One region of the Streptomyces sp. NPDC028419 genome, then DNA from elsewhere that is predicted to be linked to it. Evidence: riboswitches for the same ligand, from Rfam matches in the RefSeq annotation. Region 1 holds a riboswitch; the other holds the start of a gene.
The links. A riboswitch is a leader RNA that binds a small molecule or an ion and turns the genes downstream of it on or off. The one in region 1 is predicted to bind ZMP and ZTP.
Positions count from the first base shown of each region.

Region 2: linked by a shared signal. The riboswitch ahead of ACZ4UB_RS26660 (serine hydroxymethyltransferase) and the one ahead of ACZ4UB_RS15385 (bifunctional 5,10-methylenetetrahydrofolate dehydrogenase/5,10-methenyltetrahydrofolate cyclohydrolase) in region 1 are both predicted to bind ZMP and ZTP.

Region 1 is NZ_JBVHUE010000011.1:97,020-104,927, reverse strand. It holds gene ACZ4UB_RS15400 (amino acid permease) at 1-1,272, shown strand, start outside; gene ACZ4UB_RS15395 (RNA polymerase sigma factor) at 1,371-2,945, opposite strand; gene ACZ4UB_RS15390 (class I SAM-dependent methyltransferase) at 3,159-3,923, opposite strand; ZMP/ZTP riboswitch at 4,005-4,114, shown strand; gene ACZ4UB_RS15385 (bifunctional 5,10-methylenetetrahydrofolate dehydrogenase/5,10-methenyltetrahydrofolate cyclohydrolase) at 4,191-5,036, shown strand; gene ACZ4UB_RS15380 (peptide MFS transporter) at 5,189-6,697, shown strand; gene ACZ4UB_RS15375 (hypothetical protein) at 6,835-7,239, shown strand; gene ACZ4UB_RS15370 (helix-turn-helix domain-containing protein) at 7,225-7,908, opposite strand, start outside.
Region 2 is NZ_JBVHUE010000025.1:8,621-20,825, forward strand. It holds gene ACZ4UB_RS26620 (ABC transporter ATP-binding protein) at 1-463, shown strand, start outside; gene ACZ4UB_RS26625 (ABC transporter permease) at 456-1,199, shown strand; gene mpaP (daptide biosynthesis intramembrane metalloprotease) at 1,214-2,890, shown strand; gene lanKC (class III lanthionine synthetase LanKC) at 2,950-5,493, shown strand; gene ACZ4UB_RS26640 (hypothetical protein) at 5,511-5,822, shown strand; gene ACZ4UB_RS26645 (hypothetical protein) at 5,860-6,174, shown strand; gene ACZ4UB_RS26650 (glutathionylspermidine synthase family protein) at 6,177-7,382, shown strand; gene rocD (ornithine--oxo-acid transaminase) at 7,385-8,617, opposite strand; ZMP/ZTP riboswitch at 8,728-8,818, shown strand; gene ACZ4UB_RS26660 (serine hydroxymethyltransferase) at 8,854-10,122, shown strand; gene trpS (tryptophan--tRNA ligase) at 10,659-11,672, shown strand; gene ACZ4UB_RS26670 (2'-5' RNA ligase family protein) at 11,823-12,205, shown strand, end outside.

The sequences.
Region 1 (7,908 bases):
GGGAACATCGTCGGCGGAGGGATCTTCCTCCTCCCCGCCTCGGTCGCCCCCTTCGGCACGATCAGCCTGGTCGCCTTCGGGGTCCTCAGCCTCGGCGCGATCGCCCTCGCGCTGGTCTTCGGCCGCCTGGCCGGGCGGCTCCCGCAGACCGGGGGCCCGTACGTCTACGCCCGCGCCGCCTTCGGCGACTTCGCCGGGTTCCTCGCGGCGTGGAGCTACTGGATCACCACCTGGGTCTCCAACGCGGCGCTGGCCGTGGCCGCGGTCGGCTACCTCGCGGTGCTCTTCCCGGCCATCGGCTCGCACAAGTGGTCGATGTGTCTGGGTGCCCTCGCCGTGCAGTGGCTACCCGCCCTCGCCAATCTGGCGGGTACCCGCTACGTCGGAGCGGTCCAGCTCGTGGCCACCGTGCTGAAGTTCGCTCCGCTCCTGCTGGTGGCGGTGGGCGGACTCTTCTTCTTCGACCCCGCCAACCTCGGGCCCTTCCGGGGCACCGACCAGAGCGCGATCGGCGCCGTCTCGGCCTGCGCCGCGATCCTGCTCTTCTCCTACCTCGGCGTGGAATCGGCCGCGGTCAGCGCGGGAGAGGTCCGCGATCCGGCCCGCAACGTCGGGCGCGCGACCATCCTGGGCACGCTCGGCGCCGCCACCGTCTACCTGCTGGGGACGGTGGCCGTCTTCGGCCTGGTGGCCCACGACACCCTCGTTTCCTCCGCCGCGCCCTTCACCGACGCCGTGAACGCCATGTTCGGCGGCACCTGGGGCGGCACCCTCGTCGCCTGCGCCGCCGTGGTCTCGATGGTCGGCGCGCTCAACGGCTGGACCCTGCTCAGCGCGCAGACCCCGTACGCGGCGGCGAAGGACGGCCTCTTCCCGAAGGCGTTCGAACGCAAGAGCCGCGGGGTACCGGTGGTCGGCGTGGTCGTCACCGTCGTGCTGGCCTCGGCGCTGACCGTCTACAACTACACCTCGGGCACCCAGGGGGTCTTCGAGGTCCTGGTCCTGGTCACCACCTTCACGGCGACCGTGCCCTACCTGCTGTCCACCGCCGCGCAGATCTACTTCCTGGTGTCGGGCCAGGGCGAGCGGGTGGCCCCCGGACGGCTCGTCCGGGACGGGATCCTGGCCGCCGTGGCCTTCGGCTTCTCGATGTGGCTGGTCGCGGGCTCCGGGTACGAGGCCGTCTACCAGGGCGTGCTCTTCCTCTTCGCGGGCGTGCTCGTCCACGCCGTCATGTCGGCCCGCAAACAGCGGGCCCGCGCCGAGGCGTAGCCGAACGCGCGGAAGCCCGCACCGTACCGCCGGCCCGTGTCGCGAACTGCGACGCGGGCGGCCGGTACGGCGCGGGCTTCCGCCGCGACCGGGACCTCTTAGTCCAGGTAGTCGCGCAGGACCTGCGAGCGCGACGGGTGGCGCAGCTTCGACATGGTCTTGGACTCGATCTGGCGGATGCGCTCACGGGTGACCCCGTACACGCGACCGATCTCGTCCAGCGTCTTCGGCTGGCCGTCGTTGAGGCCGTAGCGCATGGAGACCACGCCCGCCTCGCGCTCCGAGAGCGTGCCCAGGATGGACTGGAGCTGCTCCTGGAGGAAGGTGAAGGAGACCGCGTCGGCCGGGACGACCGCCTCGGAGTCCTCGATGAGGTCACCGAACTCGCTGTCGCCCTCCTCACCCAGCGGGGTGTGGAGCGAGATCGGCTCGCGGCCGTACTTCTGGACCTCGATGACCTTCTCGGGGGTCATGTCGAGTTCCTTGCCCAGCTCCTCCGGGGTGGGCTCGCGGCCCAGGTCCTGGAGCATCTGGCGCTGCACGCGGGCGAGCTTGTTGATGATCTCGACCATGTGCACCGGGATGCGGATGGTGCGCGACTGGTCGGCCATGGCGCGGGTGATCGCCTGGCGGATCCACCACGTGGCGTACGTGGAGAACTTGAAGCCCTTGGTGTAGTCGAACTTCTCCACCGCGCGGATCAGACCGACGTTGCCCTCCTGGATCAGGTCCAGGAAGAGCATGCCGCGGCCGGTGTAGCGCTTGGCCAGCGAGACCACGAGGCGGAGGTTGGCCTCCAGCAGGTGGTTCTTGGCCCGACGCCCGTCCTCGACGAGGATCTCCAGCTCGCGCTTGAACGCGGGCTTGTGGTCCTCCTCCTCTTCGAGCTTGTACTCGGAGAAGAGGCCGGCCTCGATGCGCTTGGCGAGCTCGACCTCCTGCTCGGCGTTGAGCAGCGGCACCTTGCCGATCAGCTTGAGGTAGTCCTTGACCGGGTCGGCGGTGGCGCCGGCCACCATGACCGTCTGGGCCGGGGCGTCGTCCTCGTCGTCGTCCGACAGCACGAAGCCCTGGGTGCCCGCCTTCGCGGGAGTGGTCTCCTCCGCCTCGTCGGCGAGGTCCTCCTCGGTCCACTCCTCGCCCTCGGCCGCGGGGGTCTCGCCCTCGTCGCCGTCCTTGGCGCTCTTCTTCGTGGCGGCGGTCTTCTTGGTGGCCGTCGCCTTCTTCGCGGCGGTCTTCTTGACCGTCCGCTTCTTCGGCTCGGCCGCGGCCTCGGCCGCGGCCTCCTCCTCGGTCACGGAGGTCGACGGAGCGGATATCGCCGCCGCCGTGGCGGTGGCCGCGGTCTTGCGCGCGCCGATGGGCCGCGGCGCGGCGGCCTTCTTGGTCACGGTGCGGGCCGGCGCGGCAGCCGCCTTGCGGGCCTTCTTGGCGGGGGCCTTCGCGGCCGGGGCGGCGCTGACGTGCAGCGCGACGCCCTCCTCGTCCAGGACCTGGTTCAGGCTGCGCAGGACCCGCTTCCACTGGTCCACCGGGATGCGGCCGGCCTCGAAGGCCTGGCGCACGTCGTCACCGTTGATGTGACCCTGCTCGCGGCCACGCTCAACGAGCGCGACCAGGGCCTCGGATTCGGCGATCTCCGGAGGGAACGTACGGGACGGGCTGAGCGACACAAGGAGCCTCTCGTTGCGGCAGATATAAGGGCGGGACGGGACATCATCGCGCGAACTCGTGGAACGAGCCCGAGGGGGGTCGTTATTCCGGCGCCGCGCGAGGACACCTGTCGGTTCATCGCATGCCCGAGTCGATTCGTTACGCCATGAATTGAGTGACCTGCGCCACGCTGTGTCCGTGCAACCTTTCGGCCGCGAATCCGTCGGCCCCCTTCATCGTCCCGGTTTGCGGGCCTCGATGAGGAATCGGGCGGTGTTCGCCACGAACGGGCCCTCGCGCTCGATCCGTTCGTGGAGCTCACGGAGCCGGTCCCGGTACTGGTGGACCGTGAAGCCGGGCACCATCCAGATGACCTTCCGCAGGAAGTAGATCACGGCTCCGATGTCGTGGAACTCGGTACGCAGCCTTTCCGACCGCAGGTCGACCACCTCCAGCCCCGCGGCGGCCGCGGCGGCCACCGCGTCGTCGGGGTGCCGGCCGCGCCGGACCTCCTCCGGCTGCGACCCGAGGAAGTACTCGACGAGCTCGAAGACGCTCGCCGGTCCGACCTGCTGGGAGAAGTAGTGGCCGCCGGGCCGCAGCACGCGGGCGATCTCGTCCCACCAGACGGTCACCGGGTGCCGGCTGCTGACCAGGTCGAAGGCCTCGTCGCCGAAGGGCAGCGGCGGCTCGTCCGGGTCCGAGACCACGACCGCGCCCTTCGGGTGCAGCAGCCGGGTCGCCTTGGCGACGTTCGGCGGCCACGACTCGGTGGCCACCATCAGCGGCGGCAGGGGGCCCGCTCCGGCGAGCACCTCGCCCCCGCCGGTCTGGACGTCCAGAGCCGCCCGTACGCCCGCCAGGCGCTCGCCCAGGAGTCCCTGGTAGCCCCAGGAGGGGCGCTGCTCGGTCGCCCGGCCGTCGAGCCAGGAGAATTCCCAGCCGTCCACGGACACGGACTCGGCCTCGGCGACGAGCCGATCGAAATGAGATGTCATGCGGTGATCGTCCCAGCTGCGCCCCTTGTGATCCACTTGATTCTCCGCCTCGTGGCCGACCTCGGGCTTCGACTACAATGGTCGGCGGGCCGTGACTGGCGCTTGGGTGGATCACCACCGGGGAGCGGCCCGACGCAGCGCGGCACCGAGGTGTCCCGCTCCGTCGACTGCCGCGCGCCTGGGCGATCCGCGATCCCGCAGCGACGTTCAGGAGACCCCGTGACGACTGCCCAGACCGTTCCGGCACAGCACCGCAGCGCCGAGCTGATGGACGGCACCGCCCTCGCCCGCCGCATCTCGGAGCGCACCGGCGCCCTCGCCGCCGAGCTGACCCGCCGCACCGGCACCGCCCCCTGCCTCGCGACCGTCCTGGTCGGCGAGGACCCCGCGTCCGTGACGTACGTACGCATGAAGCAGAACCGTTGCGCCAAGGCGGGCATCACCTCCCGCCACGTCGAGCTCCCCGCCTCCACCACGACCGAGGAGCTGGTGACCACCCTCACCGCGCTCTCGGTGGACCCCGAGGTCAGCGGGATCCTGTTGCAGCACCCGGTGCCGCACCACATCGACGAGCGCGCCGCCTTCGAGGCCATCGCCCCGGGCAAGGACGTCGACGGCGTCACCATGCACTCCTTCGCCGCCATGGGCTTCGGGCTGCCGGGCTTCGTGTCCTGCACCCCGGGCGGGATCATGCGGCTGCTCGCCGAGTACGAGGTCGAGCTGGCCGGCAAGCACGCCGTGGTCGTCGGCCGCAGCGCGATCCTGGGCAAGCCCGCCGGGATGCTGCTGCTGGGGCAGAACGCCACGGTCACCTACTGCCACTCCCGCACCGAGGACCTCCCCTCGATCATCCGCCAGGCGGACGTGCTGGTCGCCGCCGTCGGCAAGGCCGAGTTCATCCGCGGCGAGGACATCAAGCCCGGCGCGGTGGTCCTGGACGCCGGCTACGACGGCAACCGCGGCGACGTGCACTTCGAGTCGGCCGCCGCGCGCGCCTCGCTGATCACCCCGGTCCCCGGCGGCGTCGGCCCGATGACCATCGCCGTCCTGCTGGAGCAGACCGTGCAGGCCGCCGCGGCCCAGGCCGGGCTGAGCCTGGCCGACCTCGGCTGAGCCCACCGGGACCTCCTGCCCCCGCCGGAGCCGCACGCACGACGAACGCCCCGGGCCCAACGGTCCGGGGCGTTCCGCATGCCCCCGCGCGGGCCGAAAGGACGATCCGGGACGCCCCGCCGGGGCGCTGCACTGAGGAGGTGAACGGATCGATGGACATGCAGAAGCGGCGTGCCGCGCCGGAGCCGGGCCGGGCCCGCCACCCCCGCGGGCTGGCCACCCTCGTCCTCGCCGAGCTGTGGGAGCGCTTCAGCCTCTACGGCATGGTCGCCATCCTGGTCCACTTCCTCGCCGCCTCGCGCGGCCACGGCGGCATGGGCCTTCACGAGGGCACCGCCGAGGCCGTCGAAGGCGTCTACATGGCGATGATCTCGCTGCTGGCGCTCCCGGGCGGCTGGATCGCCGACCGCTTCCTCGGCGCCCGCCGCGCCGTCCTGTGGGGCGGCGTCGTCATCATGGCCGGGCACGTCCTGATGGCCGTCCCCGACCCGGCCTCCGTCTGGCCGGGCCTGGTCCTGATCGTCATCGGCACCGGCCTGCTCAAGCCCAACATCTCCGCCCTCGTCGGCCGGCTCTACGCCGCCGACGACGACCAGCGGCGCGACGCGGGCTACTCGATCTTCTACATGGGCATCAACCTCGGCGCGGTCATCGCCCCGCTCGTCGTCGGCTACCTCGGCGAGGAGGTCAACTGGCACCTGGGCTTCGGCGCCGCCGCCGTCGGCATGGCCCTCGGCCTGATCCAGTACGTCCTCGGCGGCCGCCGCCTGACCGCGCAGCTGCGCACCGAGCCGGTGGTCCGGCTGACCCCCGCCGAGCGCCGCCGGGTGCGCCACACCGGCACCTACGGCGTCGTCTTCACCGCCGTCCTGATCGCCCTGATGGCCGCCGGACACGCGCTGAGCATCGACAACATCACCTTCGTGCTCACCCTCGTCGCCGTCGTCGTCCCGGCCGGCGTGCTCCTGTCGATGTACCGCAGCCCCAAGGTCACCCCGGTCGAGCGGACCCGGCTGCGCGCCTACGTCTGGCTCTTCCTGGCCGCCACCCTCTTCTGGCTCGTCTACGACCAGATGGGCAACGAGCTGAACCTCTTCGCCGCCCAGAAGACCGACCTGAGCCTGCTGGGCCGGCACATACCGGCGAGCTGGACCCAGTCCCTGCCCAGCCTGTTCGTGATCGTCCTGGCCCCCGTGTTCGCCGCGTTCTGGGTGCGCCGCGGCCGTCACATGAGCACGCCGCTCAAGTTCGGCCTGGCCCTGCTGCTGACCGGCGCCTCCTTCGTGGTCATGTCGGGCGCCGCCGCGATCGCCTCCACCGGGGTGAAGGTCTCCCTGATGTGGCTGGTCGGGGTCTACGTGATCCAGGTCATGGGCGAGATGTGCCTGAGCCCGGTCGGGCTCTCGGTCACCACCAAGCTGGCGCCCCGCGCCTTCACCAACCAGATGATGGGCGTCTGGTTCCTCGCCGCCGCCACCGGCGACGCGATCGGCGCCCAGCTGCCCCGCCTCGACGCGGTGATCGGCCAGAGCCTGAACTTCCTCTGGCAGGGCGCCGCCGTGATCGCCGCGGGCGCGGTCATGGTCTTCTTCGCGGGCCGCCTCAAGGTCCTGACGGGCGAGGCCGCCGCCGCCCGGGAAGCGGTCGGCGCCGCGGCCTGAGCCGGCATGACCCGCGGGGTAATCGACCCGGCGGGCGGCGGACGGGAGAGTGGGGGCACCGGATCCCGGAGGGCCGCACCGCGGCCGGGGATCCGCCGCCCACCCCCTCTCCCGACCCTCACGGAGGCCGATCCGCCATGTCCGCGACCCCACTCACCACCCGCGCCCCGCTGACCTCGCTGCGCGGCCTGCTCGCCCTGGACGCCGTCGTCACCGGCGGCAACGGACTCGCCTACGCCCTCTTCGCCGCGCCGATCGGTCGGCTGCTGGGGGTGGACCGCACGCCGCTGCTCGTGCTCGGCGTCCTGTTGGCGGGATACGGCGCGGCCGTCGGCCTGCTCGCCGCCCGCACCCGACCCGCCCCCGCACTGGTCATGGCGGTCATCGAGATCAACTGCGCCTGGGTGGCGCTGAGTCTGCTCTCGCTCGCGCTCTGGTTCACCCCGACCACCGCGGGCCTGGTGTGGATCCCGGCGCAGGCCGCGGTCGTCGCCGCCTTCGCCGCCCTCCAGTGGGCGGCGAGGACCTCAAGGGCCCAGTGAGCGCAGGTACTTCGCCGTCGCCGGATCCGCGGGCAGGAGGGTCTCCACGGCCAGCTCGGCGACGGTCACGTCCATCGGCGTGTTGAAGGTGGCGATGGTCGAGACGAAGGACAGCAGCTGCCCGTCGTGCACGATCCGCAGCGGGAGCGCGACGGGGTGCGCCAGCGGCTCGATCGGCTCCGTCGGGACCGCCGGACGCGGCCCGTCGCTCGCGACGGGGTACGCCGCCACCTCCTCGTACAGCGCGCGCAGCGGTTCCGAACGGGCCAGCGCGACCTGCCGCTCCATCTGGGCCAGCAGGTGTCCCCGCCACTCGACCAGGTTCTGGATCCGGGACGCCAGCCCCTGCGGGTGCAAGGTGATCCGCATCGCGTTCAGCGGCGGCGCGAGCAGGTGCTCCGGCAGCCCGTCCAGCAGGACGGCGATGCCCCGGTTGGCCGCGACGACCGTGTACGTACCGTCCACCACCAGCGCCGGATAGGGCTCGTAGGCCGCGAGCAGGCGCTCCAGCCCCTCCCGCAGCGCCGCCATCTGCGGCGCGTCCAGCGGAGTGTGCGGGTAGCGCGGCGCGTAACCGGCCGCGAGCAACAGGGCGTTGCGCTCGCGCACCGGCACGTCGAGCCGCTCGGCCAGCCGGACCACCATCTCCTCGCTCGGCCGGGACCGACC
Region 2 (12,205 bases), on a different contig from region 1:
CGACCTGCGGATCTGGGCCCGCACCCTCGGCGTCTCGAACGCCCGCGTCGACGAGGTGTTGGACCGCGTCGGCCTCACCGACAGCGCCGACCGCTCCGCCAAGGGCTACTCCACCGGCATGCGCCAGCGCCTGGCCCTGGCCACCGCCCTGCTGGCCGACCCCGAACTGCTCGTCCTGGACGAGCCGGCCAACGGGCTCGACCCGGACGGCATCCGCTGGCTGCGCGACACCCTGCGCGCCCTGGCCGCCGAGGGCCGCACCGTCCTGGTCTCCAGCCACCTCCTCGCCGAGGTCGAACAGACCGTGGACGACGTGATCGTCATCCAGCGCACCCTGCGCTTCGCGGGCACCCTCGCGGAGCTGACCTCCGACGGCGCCGAGCGCCTCGAAGACCGCTTCTTCACGCTGGTGGACGGGGACGCCGGGACCAGCGCGCGCACCGAAAGGCTCTCCCATGCGTAACGTCCTCGCCGGCGAGTGGATGAAGGCATGGACCGGCCGCAGCTGGCTGATCCTGCTCTCCGCCGGGATCTTCATGTCCCTCCTCACCTGCTTCGGGTACGCCTCGTCGGGCGACCAGAAGATCGCCCTCGGCCAGAGCACCGCCGCCGCCGTCACCGACGACATGGCCCAGGCGTGGATGATGACCTTCCTGATGGCCGCCGTGTTCGGGGGCATCCTCGTCACCCGCGAGTACACCTCCGGCGCCATCGCCCGCTCGGTGCTGCTCAGCGGCGGACGGCTGCGGCTGCTGTCCGCCAAGGCCCTCGTCGCCACCGCGGTCGGCCTCCTGAACGGCCTCCTCGCCGCGGGCCTCGCCCTGCTGTGCGCCTCCACGCTGCCGGGCCGCTTCGGCTACGACGGCGACTGGACCGGGCACACCACCCGGATCGTCCTCGGCGTGGTCACCGTGAACGTGATCGCCGCGCCCTGGGGCGTGCTCCTCGGCTGGATCATCCGCAACCAGCTCGCCACCGTCGTCACCGTCATCGGGCTGACCCTCCTCGTCGAACCGGGCCTCCAGCAGATCGTCCCGGAGGTGGCCGCGTACCTGCCCACCATCGCGATGAGCTCGGTCTACCTCGACGGCAAGCCCGAGCTGCTCTCCGTACCGCTCGCGCTCCTGGTCCTCGCCGGTTGGCTCGCCGCCGCCGCGGTGGCCGCCCGCCAGTCGCTGCTCTCCCGCGACGTCATCTAAGGCGTGATCCAGACATGTCCCCCAAGACGCTGATCCGGAAGGCACCGGCCGAGCGGGCCGCCGCCGCGGACCGTGACCCCGCGCTCCTGGAGCGCCCGCGCGTCGCCGCGAACGTGGAGATCCACGAGCCCGTCGAGACCGGCGCCCCCTGGGTCCTCCAGCGCGGCGAACACCAGCACTTCCGGCTCCAGCCCGACCTGGCGCGCCTGGTGCGGGCGATGGACGGCTCCCTCGACCACGCCGGCCTCGCCGAGGTCCTCGGCCCGCCGTGGACCGCGCACCACGTCGGCCTCGCCGTGGACCGGCTCGCCGAGAGCAAGGTCCTCGACGACGGCAAGCCGGTGGAGCGCCGCAGCAGCTGGTTCCGCTTCGTCCCGCCGATGACCCTCCAGTTCACGATCCTGCGCCCCGAGCGGTTGCTGGCCCGCCTCGCACCGGTCATCCGGCTGCTCGCCGGCCGCGCCTCGGCCACCCTCGCCACCCTGTTCGTGCTGGGCGGCGTACTCGCCCTGGCGCTGCTGACCCCCGAGGTCGACGCGGCCCTGGGCCGGCCGCTCCCCTTCTCCGCCTACTTCGGCGTGATGATCGGGGTGCTCGCCACCACCGCCGTCCACGAGGTCGGCCACGGCGCGGTCCTCACGTACTACGGCGGCCGGCCCAGCCGGATGGGCTTCATGCTCTTCTACATGTCGCCCGCCTTCTTCTGCGACGTCTCCGACGGCTGGCGGCTCTCCCGCAAGGAGCAGCGCGTCCGGGTCGCCCTGGCGGGCATCGCCACCCAGAGCGTGATCGCCGGCGCCGCCGCGCTCACCGCGCTGCTGCTCGGCCCCTCTGACCTGCGCGACGCCGTCCTCGTCTTCGCCGTCGCCACCTACACCAGCGGCGTCGTCAACCTGCTGCCCTTCGTGAAGCTCGACGGCTACATCGCGCTCATGAGCCACCTGGACGTCCCGCACCTGCGCGACCGGGCCATGACCGACGCCCGCCGCTTCCTCGCCAGGACCCTCTTCGGGGGCCGCGACTACGCCCGCGAACTCGGCGACCGGCCCTGGGCGGTGGCCTTCGGGCTGGCCTGCATGGCCTTCCCCCTGTACGTCGTCGCGGGCGCCCTGACCCTGTGGTCGGACCTGCTCCAGCGGCTCGGCGCCGTCGGCACCGGCGCCGTCCTGATGGCCGTCTGCTACCTCGTCTACCGCCTCGGCCTGGGCTTCACCCGCCTCGCCGCCGAGGGCCGCACCGCCGGGGCGCCGCTGTGGCGCACGGTCGCCGCGGGCCTGCTGCTCACCGGCGCGGCCGGCGCCGCGCTGGTCCTCGTCACCCTGCCGCACACCGTCTCCGCCGGGTACGTCGCCCAGGACCGGGGCCGCGTCGCCCTCGTCCTGCCGAGCAGCGCCGACCTCTCCGCGATCCGCCCGGACGCCACGGTCCGTCTCTACCGGGCCGGACTGATGACCCGCGAGCAGACCGGCACCGCGCGCGTCGCCGCGCTGACCCGCACCGAGACCACCGCGCCCCTGTCGGCCTTCCTGCCGGTGTCCGCGACCCCGCTGGAACTGCCCGTCACCACGCTCCCGCTGACGGTGGACCGGCTCCCCGCCGACCGCACCGGGGCCGCCCGCGTCGACCTCGGCAGCCTGCCGCTGGGCGAGTGGCTGTACGAGAAGTACGTCGCCCCGCTCTGGCGCCGGTAACTCCCGGCACCGGCCCAGCCCCGTCCCCCTTCCCGCCCCCGTCACGAACGGAGCGCACCATGGACCTTCGCTACATGACCTACTGCCAGCCCGGCAATCCGTTCTACGACGTACCGGCCACCGCCGCCGCGGACGCCAGCGCGTTCCCGGCGGTGACCGGCCCCCTCCCCGAGGGCTGGACCCGCACCGACAACACGCACTGGCTGCTGATGACCCCGCCCGCCACCGTGCTGCCCGGCCAGGGTTGGAAGATCCACGTGTCGGCCACCCTGGAGAACGCCGACCGGATCCTCGACCTGGTCTGGGACTTCTGCGTGGCGGAGCGGGTCACCTTCAAGTTCATCCGCAGCGCCGGCATCCTCAAGCAGCGCAACAGCAAGTACGGGGACCGCGGCAGCAGCGGCAAGTTCTTCACCATCTACCCCGTCGACGAGCCCCAGTTGGAGCGGATCCTCACCCGCCTCGGGGACCTCCTCGACGGCGAGCGGGGCCCCACCATCCTCAGCGACCTGCGCTGGCGCTCCGGCCCGCTGTACGTGCGCTACGGCGGCTTCGTCGCCCGCCTGGGCCGCTCCGAGACCGGCGAACTCGTGCACTGCGTCGAGGACCCCGAAGGCCGCCTGGTGCCCGACGTGCGCGGCCCCTCCTTCCGGCCCCCGGCCTGGGTGGAGCTGCCGGGCGTGCTCCACGACGCCCTCGCCGCCCGCAACGCCGCCACCCTCCAGGACTTCCCCTTCCGGGCCACCAAGGCCCTCCACTTCTCCAACGGCGGCGGCGTCTACCAGGCCACCGACACCCGTGACGGCAGCGCCGTCCTGCTCAAGGAGGCCCGCCCGCTGGCCGGGCTCGACGAGGACGGCCACGACGCCGTGGCCCGGCTGGAGCACGAGCACTGGGCCCTGGAGCAGCTCGCGGGCCTGGACTGCATCCCCCCGGTGATGGACTACCGCAAGGGCCACGAGCACTGGTTCCTGGCCCGGGCGTACGTGGACGGCAAGCCGCTCGCCCGGGAGCTCCTCAGCCGTAACCCGCTCGTCAACGACGACCGCTCGGCCGACGCGGGCGCCGCGTACGCCGCGTACACGGCCTGGGCGCTGAAGATCGTCGAGCAGGTCGAGCGGGGCGTCGAGGCCATGCACGCCAAGGGCGTCGTCTTCGGCGACCTCCACCCCAACAACATCCTGGTCCGGCCCGACGACACCATCGCCTTCATCGACCTGGAGACCGCGACCCCGGTCGACTCCGAGTCCGCGCAGGCCATCGGCGCCCCCGGCTTCCGCGCCCCCACCGGGTACAAGGGCACGGCCGTCGACCGGTACGCCCTCGGCTGCATCCGGCTCGGCGTCTTCCTGCCGCTCACCGTCATGGCCACCTGGTCCGCGGCCAAGGTGGACCAGCTGATCGGCGTGGTCACCGAGAACTTCCCGGTGCCCGCCGACTTCGCCGACCGGATCCGGGCGGACCTCGGCCCGGACCCGCACCCCGGCCAGCCGGCCGAGGCCGACCCGGAGCCCCTGTGGACGGCGCCGACCCCGGCGAGCTGGCCCGTACTGCGGGACACCCTCACCGGCGACCTGCTGGCCAGCGCCACCCCGCAGCGCGCGGACCGGCTCTTCCCCGGTGACGTCGAGCAGTTCTCCGTGCCCGGCGGCGGCGCCACCTTCGCCTACGGCGCGGCCGGGGTGCTGTGGACGCTCGCCGAGCTGGGCCGCACGCCCGCCGAGGAACACGTGGCCTGGCTGACCGACGCCGTCGACCGCGCCACCGACATGCGGCCCGGCTTCTACGACGGGCTGAGCGGCGTCGCGTACGCCCTGGACCGGCTCGGCCGGGCCGACGCGGCCGCCGCCGTCATGGAGCGCGTGCGCGCGACCCCGCTGGACGACCTCGACCACGGCCTCTTCGGCGGGCTCGCCGGGATCGGCCTGACCCAGCTGCACTTCGGGGACGCCGAGGGGGCCGCGCGGACCGCCGCGCTGATCGCCGACCAGGCGCCGGGCGGCGGTGCGGGCCGCCGCCGGCCCGGCCTGCTGCACGGCGCGGCGGGCGGGGCGCTCTTCCTGCTCCGCCTGTACGAGGCCACGGGCGACCCCAAGTACCGCCATGTAGCGGGGGAGTTGGTGCGGCACGACCTCGCCGAGGTGGGCTGGTCCGAGGACAGCGACCCCGCCGGATCCGAGGACGCCGCCTGGAAGGTGCCGTTCCTGGCCTTCGGCGGCGCCGGACTGGGCATGGTGCTCCACGAGGCGGCGCGCCACCTGCCCGACCCGGAGTTCCTCCGGGCGCGGGACGCGCTGCGCGAGCAGGCCGGCCCGTCCTTCATGCTGAACGCCGGCCTCTTCCACGGCCGCGCCGGGGCCCTGCTGGCGCTGCGCCACCCGCGCGACGCGTCCCCGGCCGCCGACCGGGCCGTACTGCGCCACCTGGACGCCCTCGGCTGGCACGCCGTGCGCTGCGACGGCCACCTGGCCTTCTTCGGCGACCACACCCTGCGGCTGTCCGCCGACGTGGCGACCGGAACGGCCGGTGTCCTCCTCGCGGTGGAGAGCGTGCTGGGCAATGCTGACCTCGGCCTGCCGTTCCTCGCCCCGGCCCCGCGTTGACCTGCAAGGAGACCGAGATGACCAGCACCACCTACCACCTCGTCGTCGCCCCCGACGGCCGCGGCCCCGAGGGCGCGGCGCCCGAGCTGGCGGCCGTGCGGCTGATCTCGTTACTCCCGCCGGACTGGGGCTACGCGCCCCGGTACCCCGACGGGACGGTGTCCCTGGTGCTGACCCCGCCGCCCGGGACCACCGACGAGGGCGCGCACGCCCTCTTCGGGCGCGCCCTCGCCGACCCGGGCCTGCGCGGCTGGAGCTGGGTCAACGGACCGGCCCGACGGATCCCGACCGAGGATGGCCGGATTCCATCGGTGGGCGCGCCGCATTAGGGTGGCGGCCAACACTGCCGGCAGGGGGAGCCCGTCCATGGACAACAGCAGCGGTACGACGCGACGGCGGATGCGCTCCGGCGCGGTCGCCCTCGGCGGCGTGGGACTGCTCGCCGCCTCCCTCGTCGCCTGCGGTTCCAGCGACGAGCCCGACAAGCGGTGCGTGTCGAAGACCTCGCTGGACAAGCTGGACGGCAAGGAGTGCCGAAGCGGCGGCCGCGGCACCTACTACTACGGCGGCACCACCAGCAGCAGCGGCAAGGTCACCGGCGGCAGCTTCGACAAGTCGGCGGTCAGCCGCGGCGGCATCGGCGGCGGCTCCAAGAGCGGCTCCAAGAGCAGCGGCGGCTGAGCGTGCGCCGCCACACCATCGAGCCCCGCCCCGACTGGCAGCGGACCGTCGAGGAGCAGGGGCTGGTCTACCCGCTCACCCGCTACCCCGACGACTCCCTGCGCCCCTACTGGGACGAGAGCGCGTACTACTCCTTCACGCTCCCCGAGGTCGAAGCCCTCGAAGACGTCGTCGAGGAGCTGCACGCCATGTGCCTGGCCGCGGCCGCGCACATCGTGGAGCACGACCGGTTCGCCGACCTCGGCATCACCGACCCGCGGCTGGCCGCGCTGATCGGCGAGTCCTGGCGGCGGCGCGCCGAACAGCCCTTCCTCTACGGCCGTTTCGACCTGCGCTACGACGGCGCGGGCGGCCCGGCCAAGATGCTGGAGTACAACGCGGACACCCCGACCTCCCTCGTGGAGGCGGCCGGTCCGCAGTGGTTCTGGATGGAGGAGCGCTTCCCCGGCGCCGACCAGTGGAACTCGCTGCACGAGCGGCTCGTCGAGGCCTGGCGCCGCCAGGCCCCGCTGCTGCCGCCCGGGCCCGTGCACTTCGCGCACTCCGAGGCGGACGAGCTCGGCGAGGACCTGATGACCGTCGCCTACCTCCGGGAGACCGCCGAGCAGGCCGGGCTCGCGACCGAGGCGCTGCCGGTCGAGCAGATCGGCTGGGACCGGCTCTCGGGCCGCTTCGTCGACGAGAAGCTCCGCTTCATCCGCAGCTGCTTCAAGCTCTACCCGTGGGAGTGGCTGGCCGAGGACGACTTCGGCCCGCAGGTGCTGGACACCATCGACCTCGGCGGAGCCAGCGGCTCCACCCTGTGGATCGAACCGCTCTGGAAGATGCTGCTGTCCAACAAGGCCCTGTTGGCGGTCCTGTGGGAGCTGTACCCGGACCACCCGAACCTGCTCCCCGCCTACCTCGACGGCCCGCGCGAGCTCGCGCACACCACGGGGTACGCCGTGAAGCCGCTGCTGGGCCGCGAGGGCGCCGGGGTCACCCTGCACCCCGCCGGCGCGCCCCCGTACGAACCCCAGGCCGCGCCGGACGGGGACGACGGGCCGGTGTGCTTCCAGGGCCTCGCCCCGCTGCCCGACTTCGACGGCAACCGGGTGGTGCTCGGCGCGTGGGTCGTCGAGGACGAGGCCGCGGGGCTCGGCATCCGCGAATCCGCGGGGCCGGTCACGGACGAGTACGCCCGCTTCCTGCCCCACGTGATCCTCTAGGTCTACGCGGACAGGACGGCGCGCAGCTGGTCGAGGCCCCAGTCCAGGTCCTCCTTGCTGATGACCAGCGGCGGTGCGATGCGGATGGTGGAGCCGTGGGTGTCCTTGACCAGGACCCCGCGCGCCATCAGCTTCTCGGAGATCTCCCGGCCCGTGCCGAGCGCCGGGTCGATGTCCACCCCGGCCCACAGCCCGCGCCCGCGCACGGCGGTCACCGCGCCGCCGCCCACCAGCAGCCCCAGCTCCCGGTGCAGGTGGTCGCCCAGCTCGGTGGCGCGCTGCTGGTACTCGCCGGTGCGCAGCATCGCGATCACCTCCAGGGCGACCGCGCAGGCCAGCGGGTTCCCGCCGAAGGTGGAGCCGTGCTCGCCCGGGCGGAAGACCCCGAGCACGTCCCGGTCGCCGACCACCGCCGACACCGGCACCACCCCGCCGCCGAGCGCCTTGCCCAGGATGTAGAGGTCCGGCACGACGCCCTCGTGCTCCAGGGCGAAGGTCTTCCCGGTCCGCCCGAGCCCCGACTGGATCTCGTCGGCCATGAACAGCACGTTCCGCTCGCGCGTGAGCTCCCGTACGGCCGCGAAGTAGCCCGGCGGCGGCACCAGCACCCCCGCCTCGCCCTGGATCGGCTCCAGCAGCACGGCGACGGTGGTGTCGGTGAGGGCCGCCGCGAGGGCGTCGAGGTCGCCGTAGGGGACGATGTCGAACCCCGGCGTGTAGGGCCCGTAGTGGTCACGGGCCTCGGGGTCGGTGGAGAAGGACACGATGGTCGTCGTACGGCCGTGGAAGTTGTTCGACGCGACGACGATCCTGGCCTGGCCGTCGGGGACGCCCTTGACCTCGTAGCCCCACTTGCGGGCGGTCTTCACGGCGGTCTCCACCGCCTCCGCGCCCGTGTTCATCGGCAGCACCAGCTCCTTGCCGCACAGCGCGGCCAGTTCGCCGCAGAAGTCGGCGAAGCGGTCGTGGAAGAAGGCGCGCGAGGTGAGCGTGACCCGCTCCAGCTGCGCCTTCGCCGCGTCGATCAGCCTCCGGTTGCCGTGGCCGAAGTTGAGGGCCGAGTAGCCCGCGAGCATGTCGAGGTAGCGCTTGCCCTCCACGTCGGTCATCCACGCGCCCTCCGCCGAGGCGACGACGACGGGGAGCGGATGGTAGTTGTGCGCGCTGTGCGCGTCGGCGGCGCTGATCGCGGCCACAGTGGCGGCATTGCTCTGGGCGTCGGTCTGAGTCGACACGGGGTCTCCGTTTCGTCCGTGCGGGGCAGTGACGAGGGTGGCGTCATTGTCTATCTCGCTCGCGATGCGGACGGGGAAACCTCGAACGTGGCGCGGCGGCTAAGCTGGGCGGCACGCACGGCGACTGGCGTACGGAGAACCAACTCCGGGGGAGTCGTGCGCGCACGACCGCATCAAGGGCCGCTCGCCTGGGCCTCGCGGGGACGAGATCTGACATCGACCCCGGAGGAGCCGCCATGTCCGCGAGCCGCCACCCCGCCCTTTTCGCGACCGACCCCGAACTCGCGTCGTTCGTCGCGGCGGAAGAACAGCTGCAGGCCGACACCCTGCGCCTGATCCCCAGTGAGAACTACGTGTCCGCCGCCGTCCTCGAAGCGTCCGGCACCGTGCTGCAGAACAAGTACAGCGAGGGCTACCCGGGCCGCCGGTACTACGAGGGCCAGCAGAACATCGACCGCGTCGAGGCCCTCGCGATAGAGCGGGCCAAGGGGCTCTTCGGCGTGGACCACGCCAACGTCCAGCCCTACTCCGGCTCCCCGGCCAACCTGGCCGTCTACCTGGCCTTCGCCGAGCCGGGAGACACCGTGATGGGGATGGCCCTGCCGATGGGCGGGCACCTGACGCACGGCTGGGGCGTCTCCGCGACCGGGTCGTGGTTCCGGGGCGTGCGCTACGGCGTCCGCGCCGACACGGGGCTGATCGACTTCGACGAGGTCCGGGACCTGGCCCTCAAGGAGCGGCCGAAGATCATCTTCTGCGGTGGCACCGCGCTGCCGCGGACCATCGACTTCGCGGCCTTCGCCGAGATCGCGAAGGAGGCCGGGTCGGTGCTGGTCGCCGACGTCGCGCACATCGCGGGCCTGATCGCGGGCGGCGCGCACCCCAGCCCCGTCGAGCACGTCGACGTCGTCTCCACCACCACGCACAAGACCCTGCGGGGGCCGCGCGGGGCGATGCTGATGTGCCGCGAGGAGCACGCGAAGGCCATCGACAAGGCGGTCTTCCCCGGGCTCCAGGGCGGGCCGCACAACCAGACGACCGCGGGCATCGCGGTGGCCCTGCACGAGGCCGCGCAGCCGGCCTTCGTGTCGTACGCGCACGGGGTGGTCGCCAATGCGAAGGCGCTGGCGGCGGCGCTGCTGGAGCGGGGCTTCGACCTGGTGTCGGGCGGCACCGACAACCACCTGATCCTGATGGACCTGACCTCGCGGGGGGTGTCGGGGAAGGTGGCGGCGAAGGCGCTGGACCGGGCGGGGATCGTCGTGAACTACAACACGGTGCCGTTCGACCCGCGCAAGCCGTTCGATCCCTCGGGGGTGCGGATCGGGACGCCGTCGCTGACCTCGCGGGGGCTGCGGCCGGAGCACATGCCGCTCGTCGCCGACTGGATCGCCCGGGGCGTCGCGGCGGCCGCCGCCGCCGACGAGCCGGCCCTGGCCACCCTCCGCACCGAAGTGACCTCCCTCATGACCACCTTCCCGGCCCCGGGCCTGCCGGTCGCCTAGGAGCCCTGCCCCCACCAGCCCCGCCGGCGTTTGAGGCGCCCCCGGAGGGCCGGCCGGCTACGGCGCTCCGGCCCACGCCGTCCGCGGCTCGTCGCGCCCTCCGGGGGCGCCTCAAACGCCGGCGGGGCTGGTTTGGTGGCCCTGCACAGGGGCTGGCCCCAGCCCCATCCAGCCTCGCCGGCGTTTGAGGCGCCCCCGGAGGGGCGGTCGGCTATGGCGCTTCGGCGCACGCCGTCCGCGGCTCGTCGTGCCCTCCGGGGGCGCCTCAAACGCCGGCGGGGCTGGATAGGTGGCCCTGTGCAGGGGTTGGCCTCGGGCCGTTCAGCCTCGCCGGCGTTTGAGGGGCCCCCGGAGGGGTGGGGGTGGGGGTGGAAAGCGGTCGCTTGATTCGTGCAAGATCAAGCCGACCGGGTACGGGCGAGTACGCGGGGTCACGCCCGCCCCCACACCGCCCCCCACCCCGCCGCGGCGTCACAGCCAACCGATTCCGGCCAGCGGGGGCCGAAGACCGCCCCCGCACCTGAGAGAATGGGCCCATGGCCTCTGATCGTCCCCGCGCGCTCTCCGGTATCCAGCCCACCTCCGGTTCGTTCCACCTCGGGAACTACCTCGGAGCGATTCGGCAGTACGTCGCCCTGCAGGAATCCCACGACGCCTTCTACATGGTCGTCGACCTGCACGCGATCACCATGCCGCAGGATCCGAAGGAACTCCGCGCCAATACGCGGCTCTCCGCCGCCCAGCTGCTCGCCGCCGGTCTCGACCCCGAGCGCTGCACCCTCTTCGTCCAGAGCCACGTGCCCGAGCACGCGCAGCTCGGCTGGGTCATGAACTGCATCACCGGCTTCGGCGAGGCCAGCCGGATGACCCAGTTCAAGGACAAGTCCGCCAAGTCGGGCGCGAACAACGCCACCGTCGGCCTGTTCACGTACCCGATCCTGCAGGTCGCCGACATCCTCCTGTACCAGGCGAACTCCGTCCCGGTCGGCGAGGACCAGCGCCAGCACATCGAGCTGACCCGCGACCTCGCCGAGCGCTTCAACCAGCGCTTCGGCCAGACCTTCACCGTCCCGGCCGCCCACATCGTCAAGGAGGTCGCGAAGATCTACGACCTCCAGGACCCGGCGATCAAGATGTCGAAGTCCGCGTCCACCCCCAAGGGCCTGATCAACCTCCTCGACGAGCCCAAGGCCACCGAGAAGAAGATCAAGAGCGCGGTCACCGACACCGAGGCCGAGATCCGCTTCGACGCCGAGAAGAAGCCCGGCGTCAGCAACCTGCTCACGATCTACTCCACCCTCACGGGTACGGCGATCCCCGTCCTGGAGGAGAAGTACGAGGGCAAGGGCTACGGCGCGCTGAAGACCGACCTGGCCGAGGTCATGGTGGACTTCGTCACTCCGTTCAAGCGGCGCACGCAGGAGTACCTGGACGACCCGGCGACCCTGGACGACGTCCTCGCCAAGGGTGCGGAAAAGGCCCGCGCGGTCGCTTCCGAGACGCTGGCGAGCGCGTACGACCGGCTCGGTTTCCTGCCCGCGAAGCACTGACGGCGGGGGCGCCGACCGCCGGGACCTGCGACTCTGGCCGTTTGGATGCGCTGCCCTCACACTGGGGGCGGAACATCCCGCACAGGCGACGCACAGACGCATGACGACGACCGCATGCGGATCACGGATCAGATCACCGAGGAGACATACGTGGGGACCGTAACGCTCGGCGTTTCGATCGCGGTCCCGGAGCCGTACGGCAGCCAGCTCCAGCAGCGGCGCGCCGGCTTCGGGGACGTTGCCGCGCACGGCATCCCCACGCACGTCACCCTCGTACCGCCGACCGAGGTGGACGCCGACCGGCTGCCCGCGATCCGGGCCCACCTGACCGAGGTCGCGGCGGCCTTCCGCCCCTTCGCGATGCGGCTCTCCGGCACCGGTACCTTCCGGCCGCTCTCGCCCGTCGTCTTCGTCAAGGTCGTCGAGGGCGCCACGGGCTGCACCCGGCTCCAGGGCCAGGTCCGCGACCCCGCGGGCCCGGTCGACCGGGAGCTGGCCTTCCCGTATCACCCGCACGTCACGGTCGCCCACGG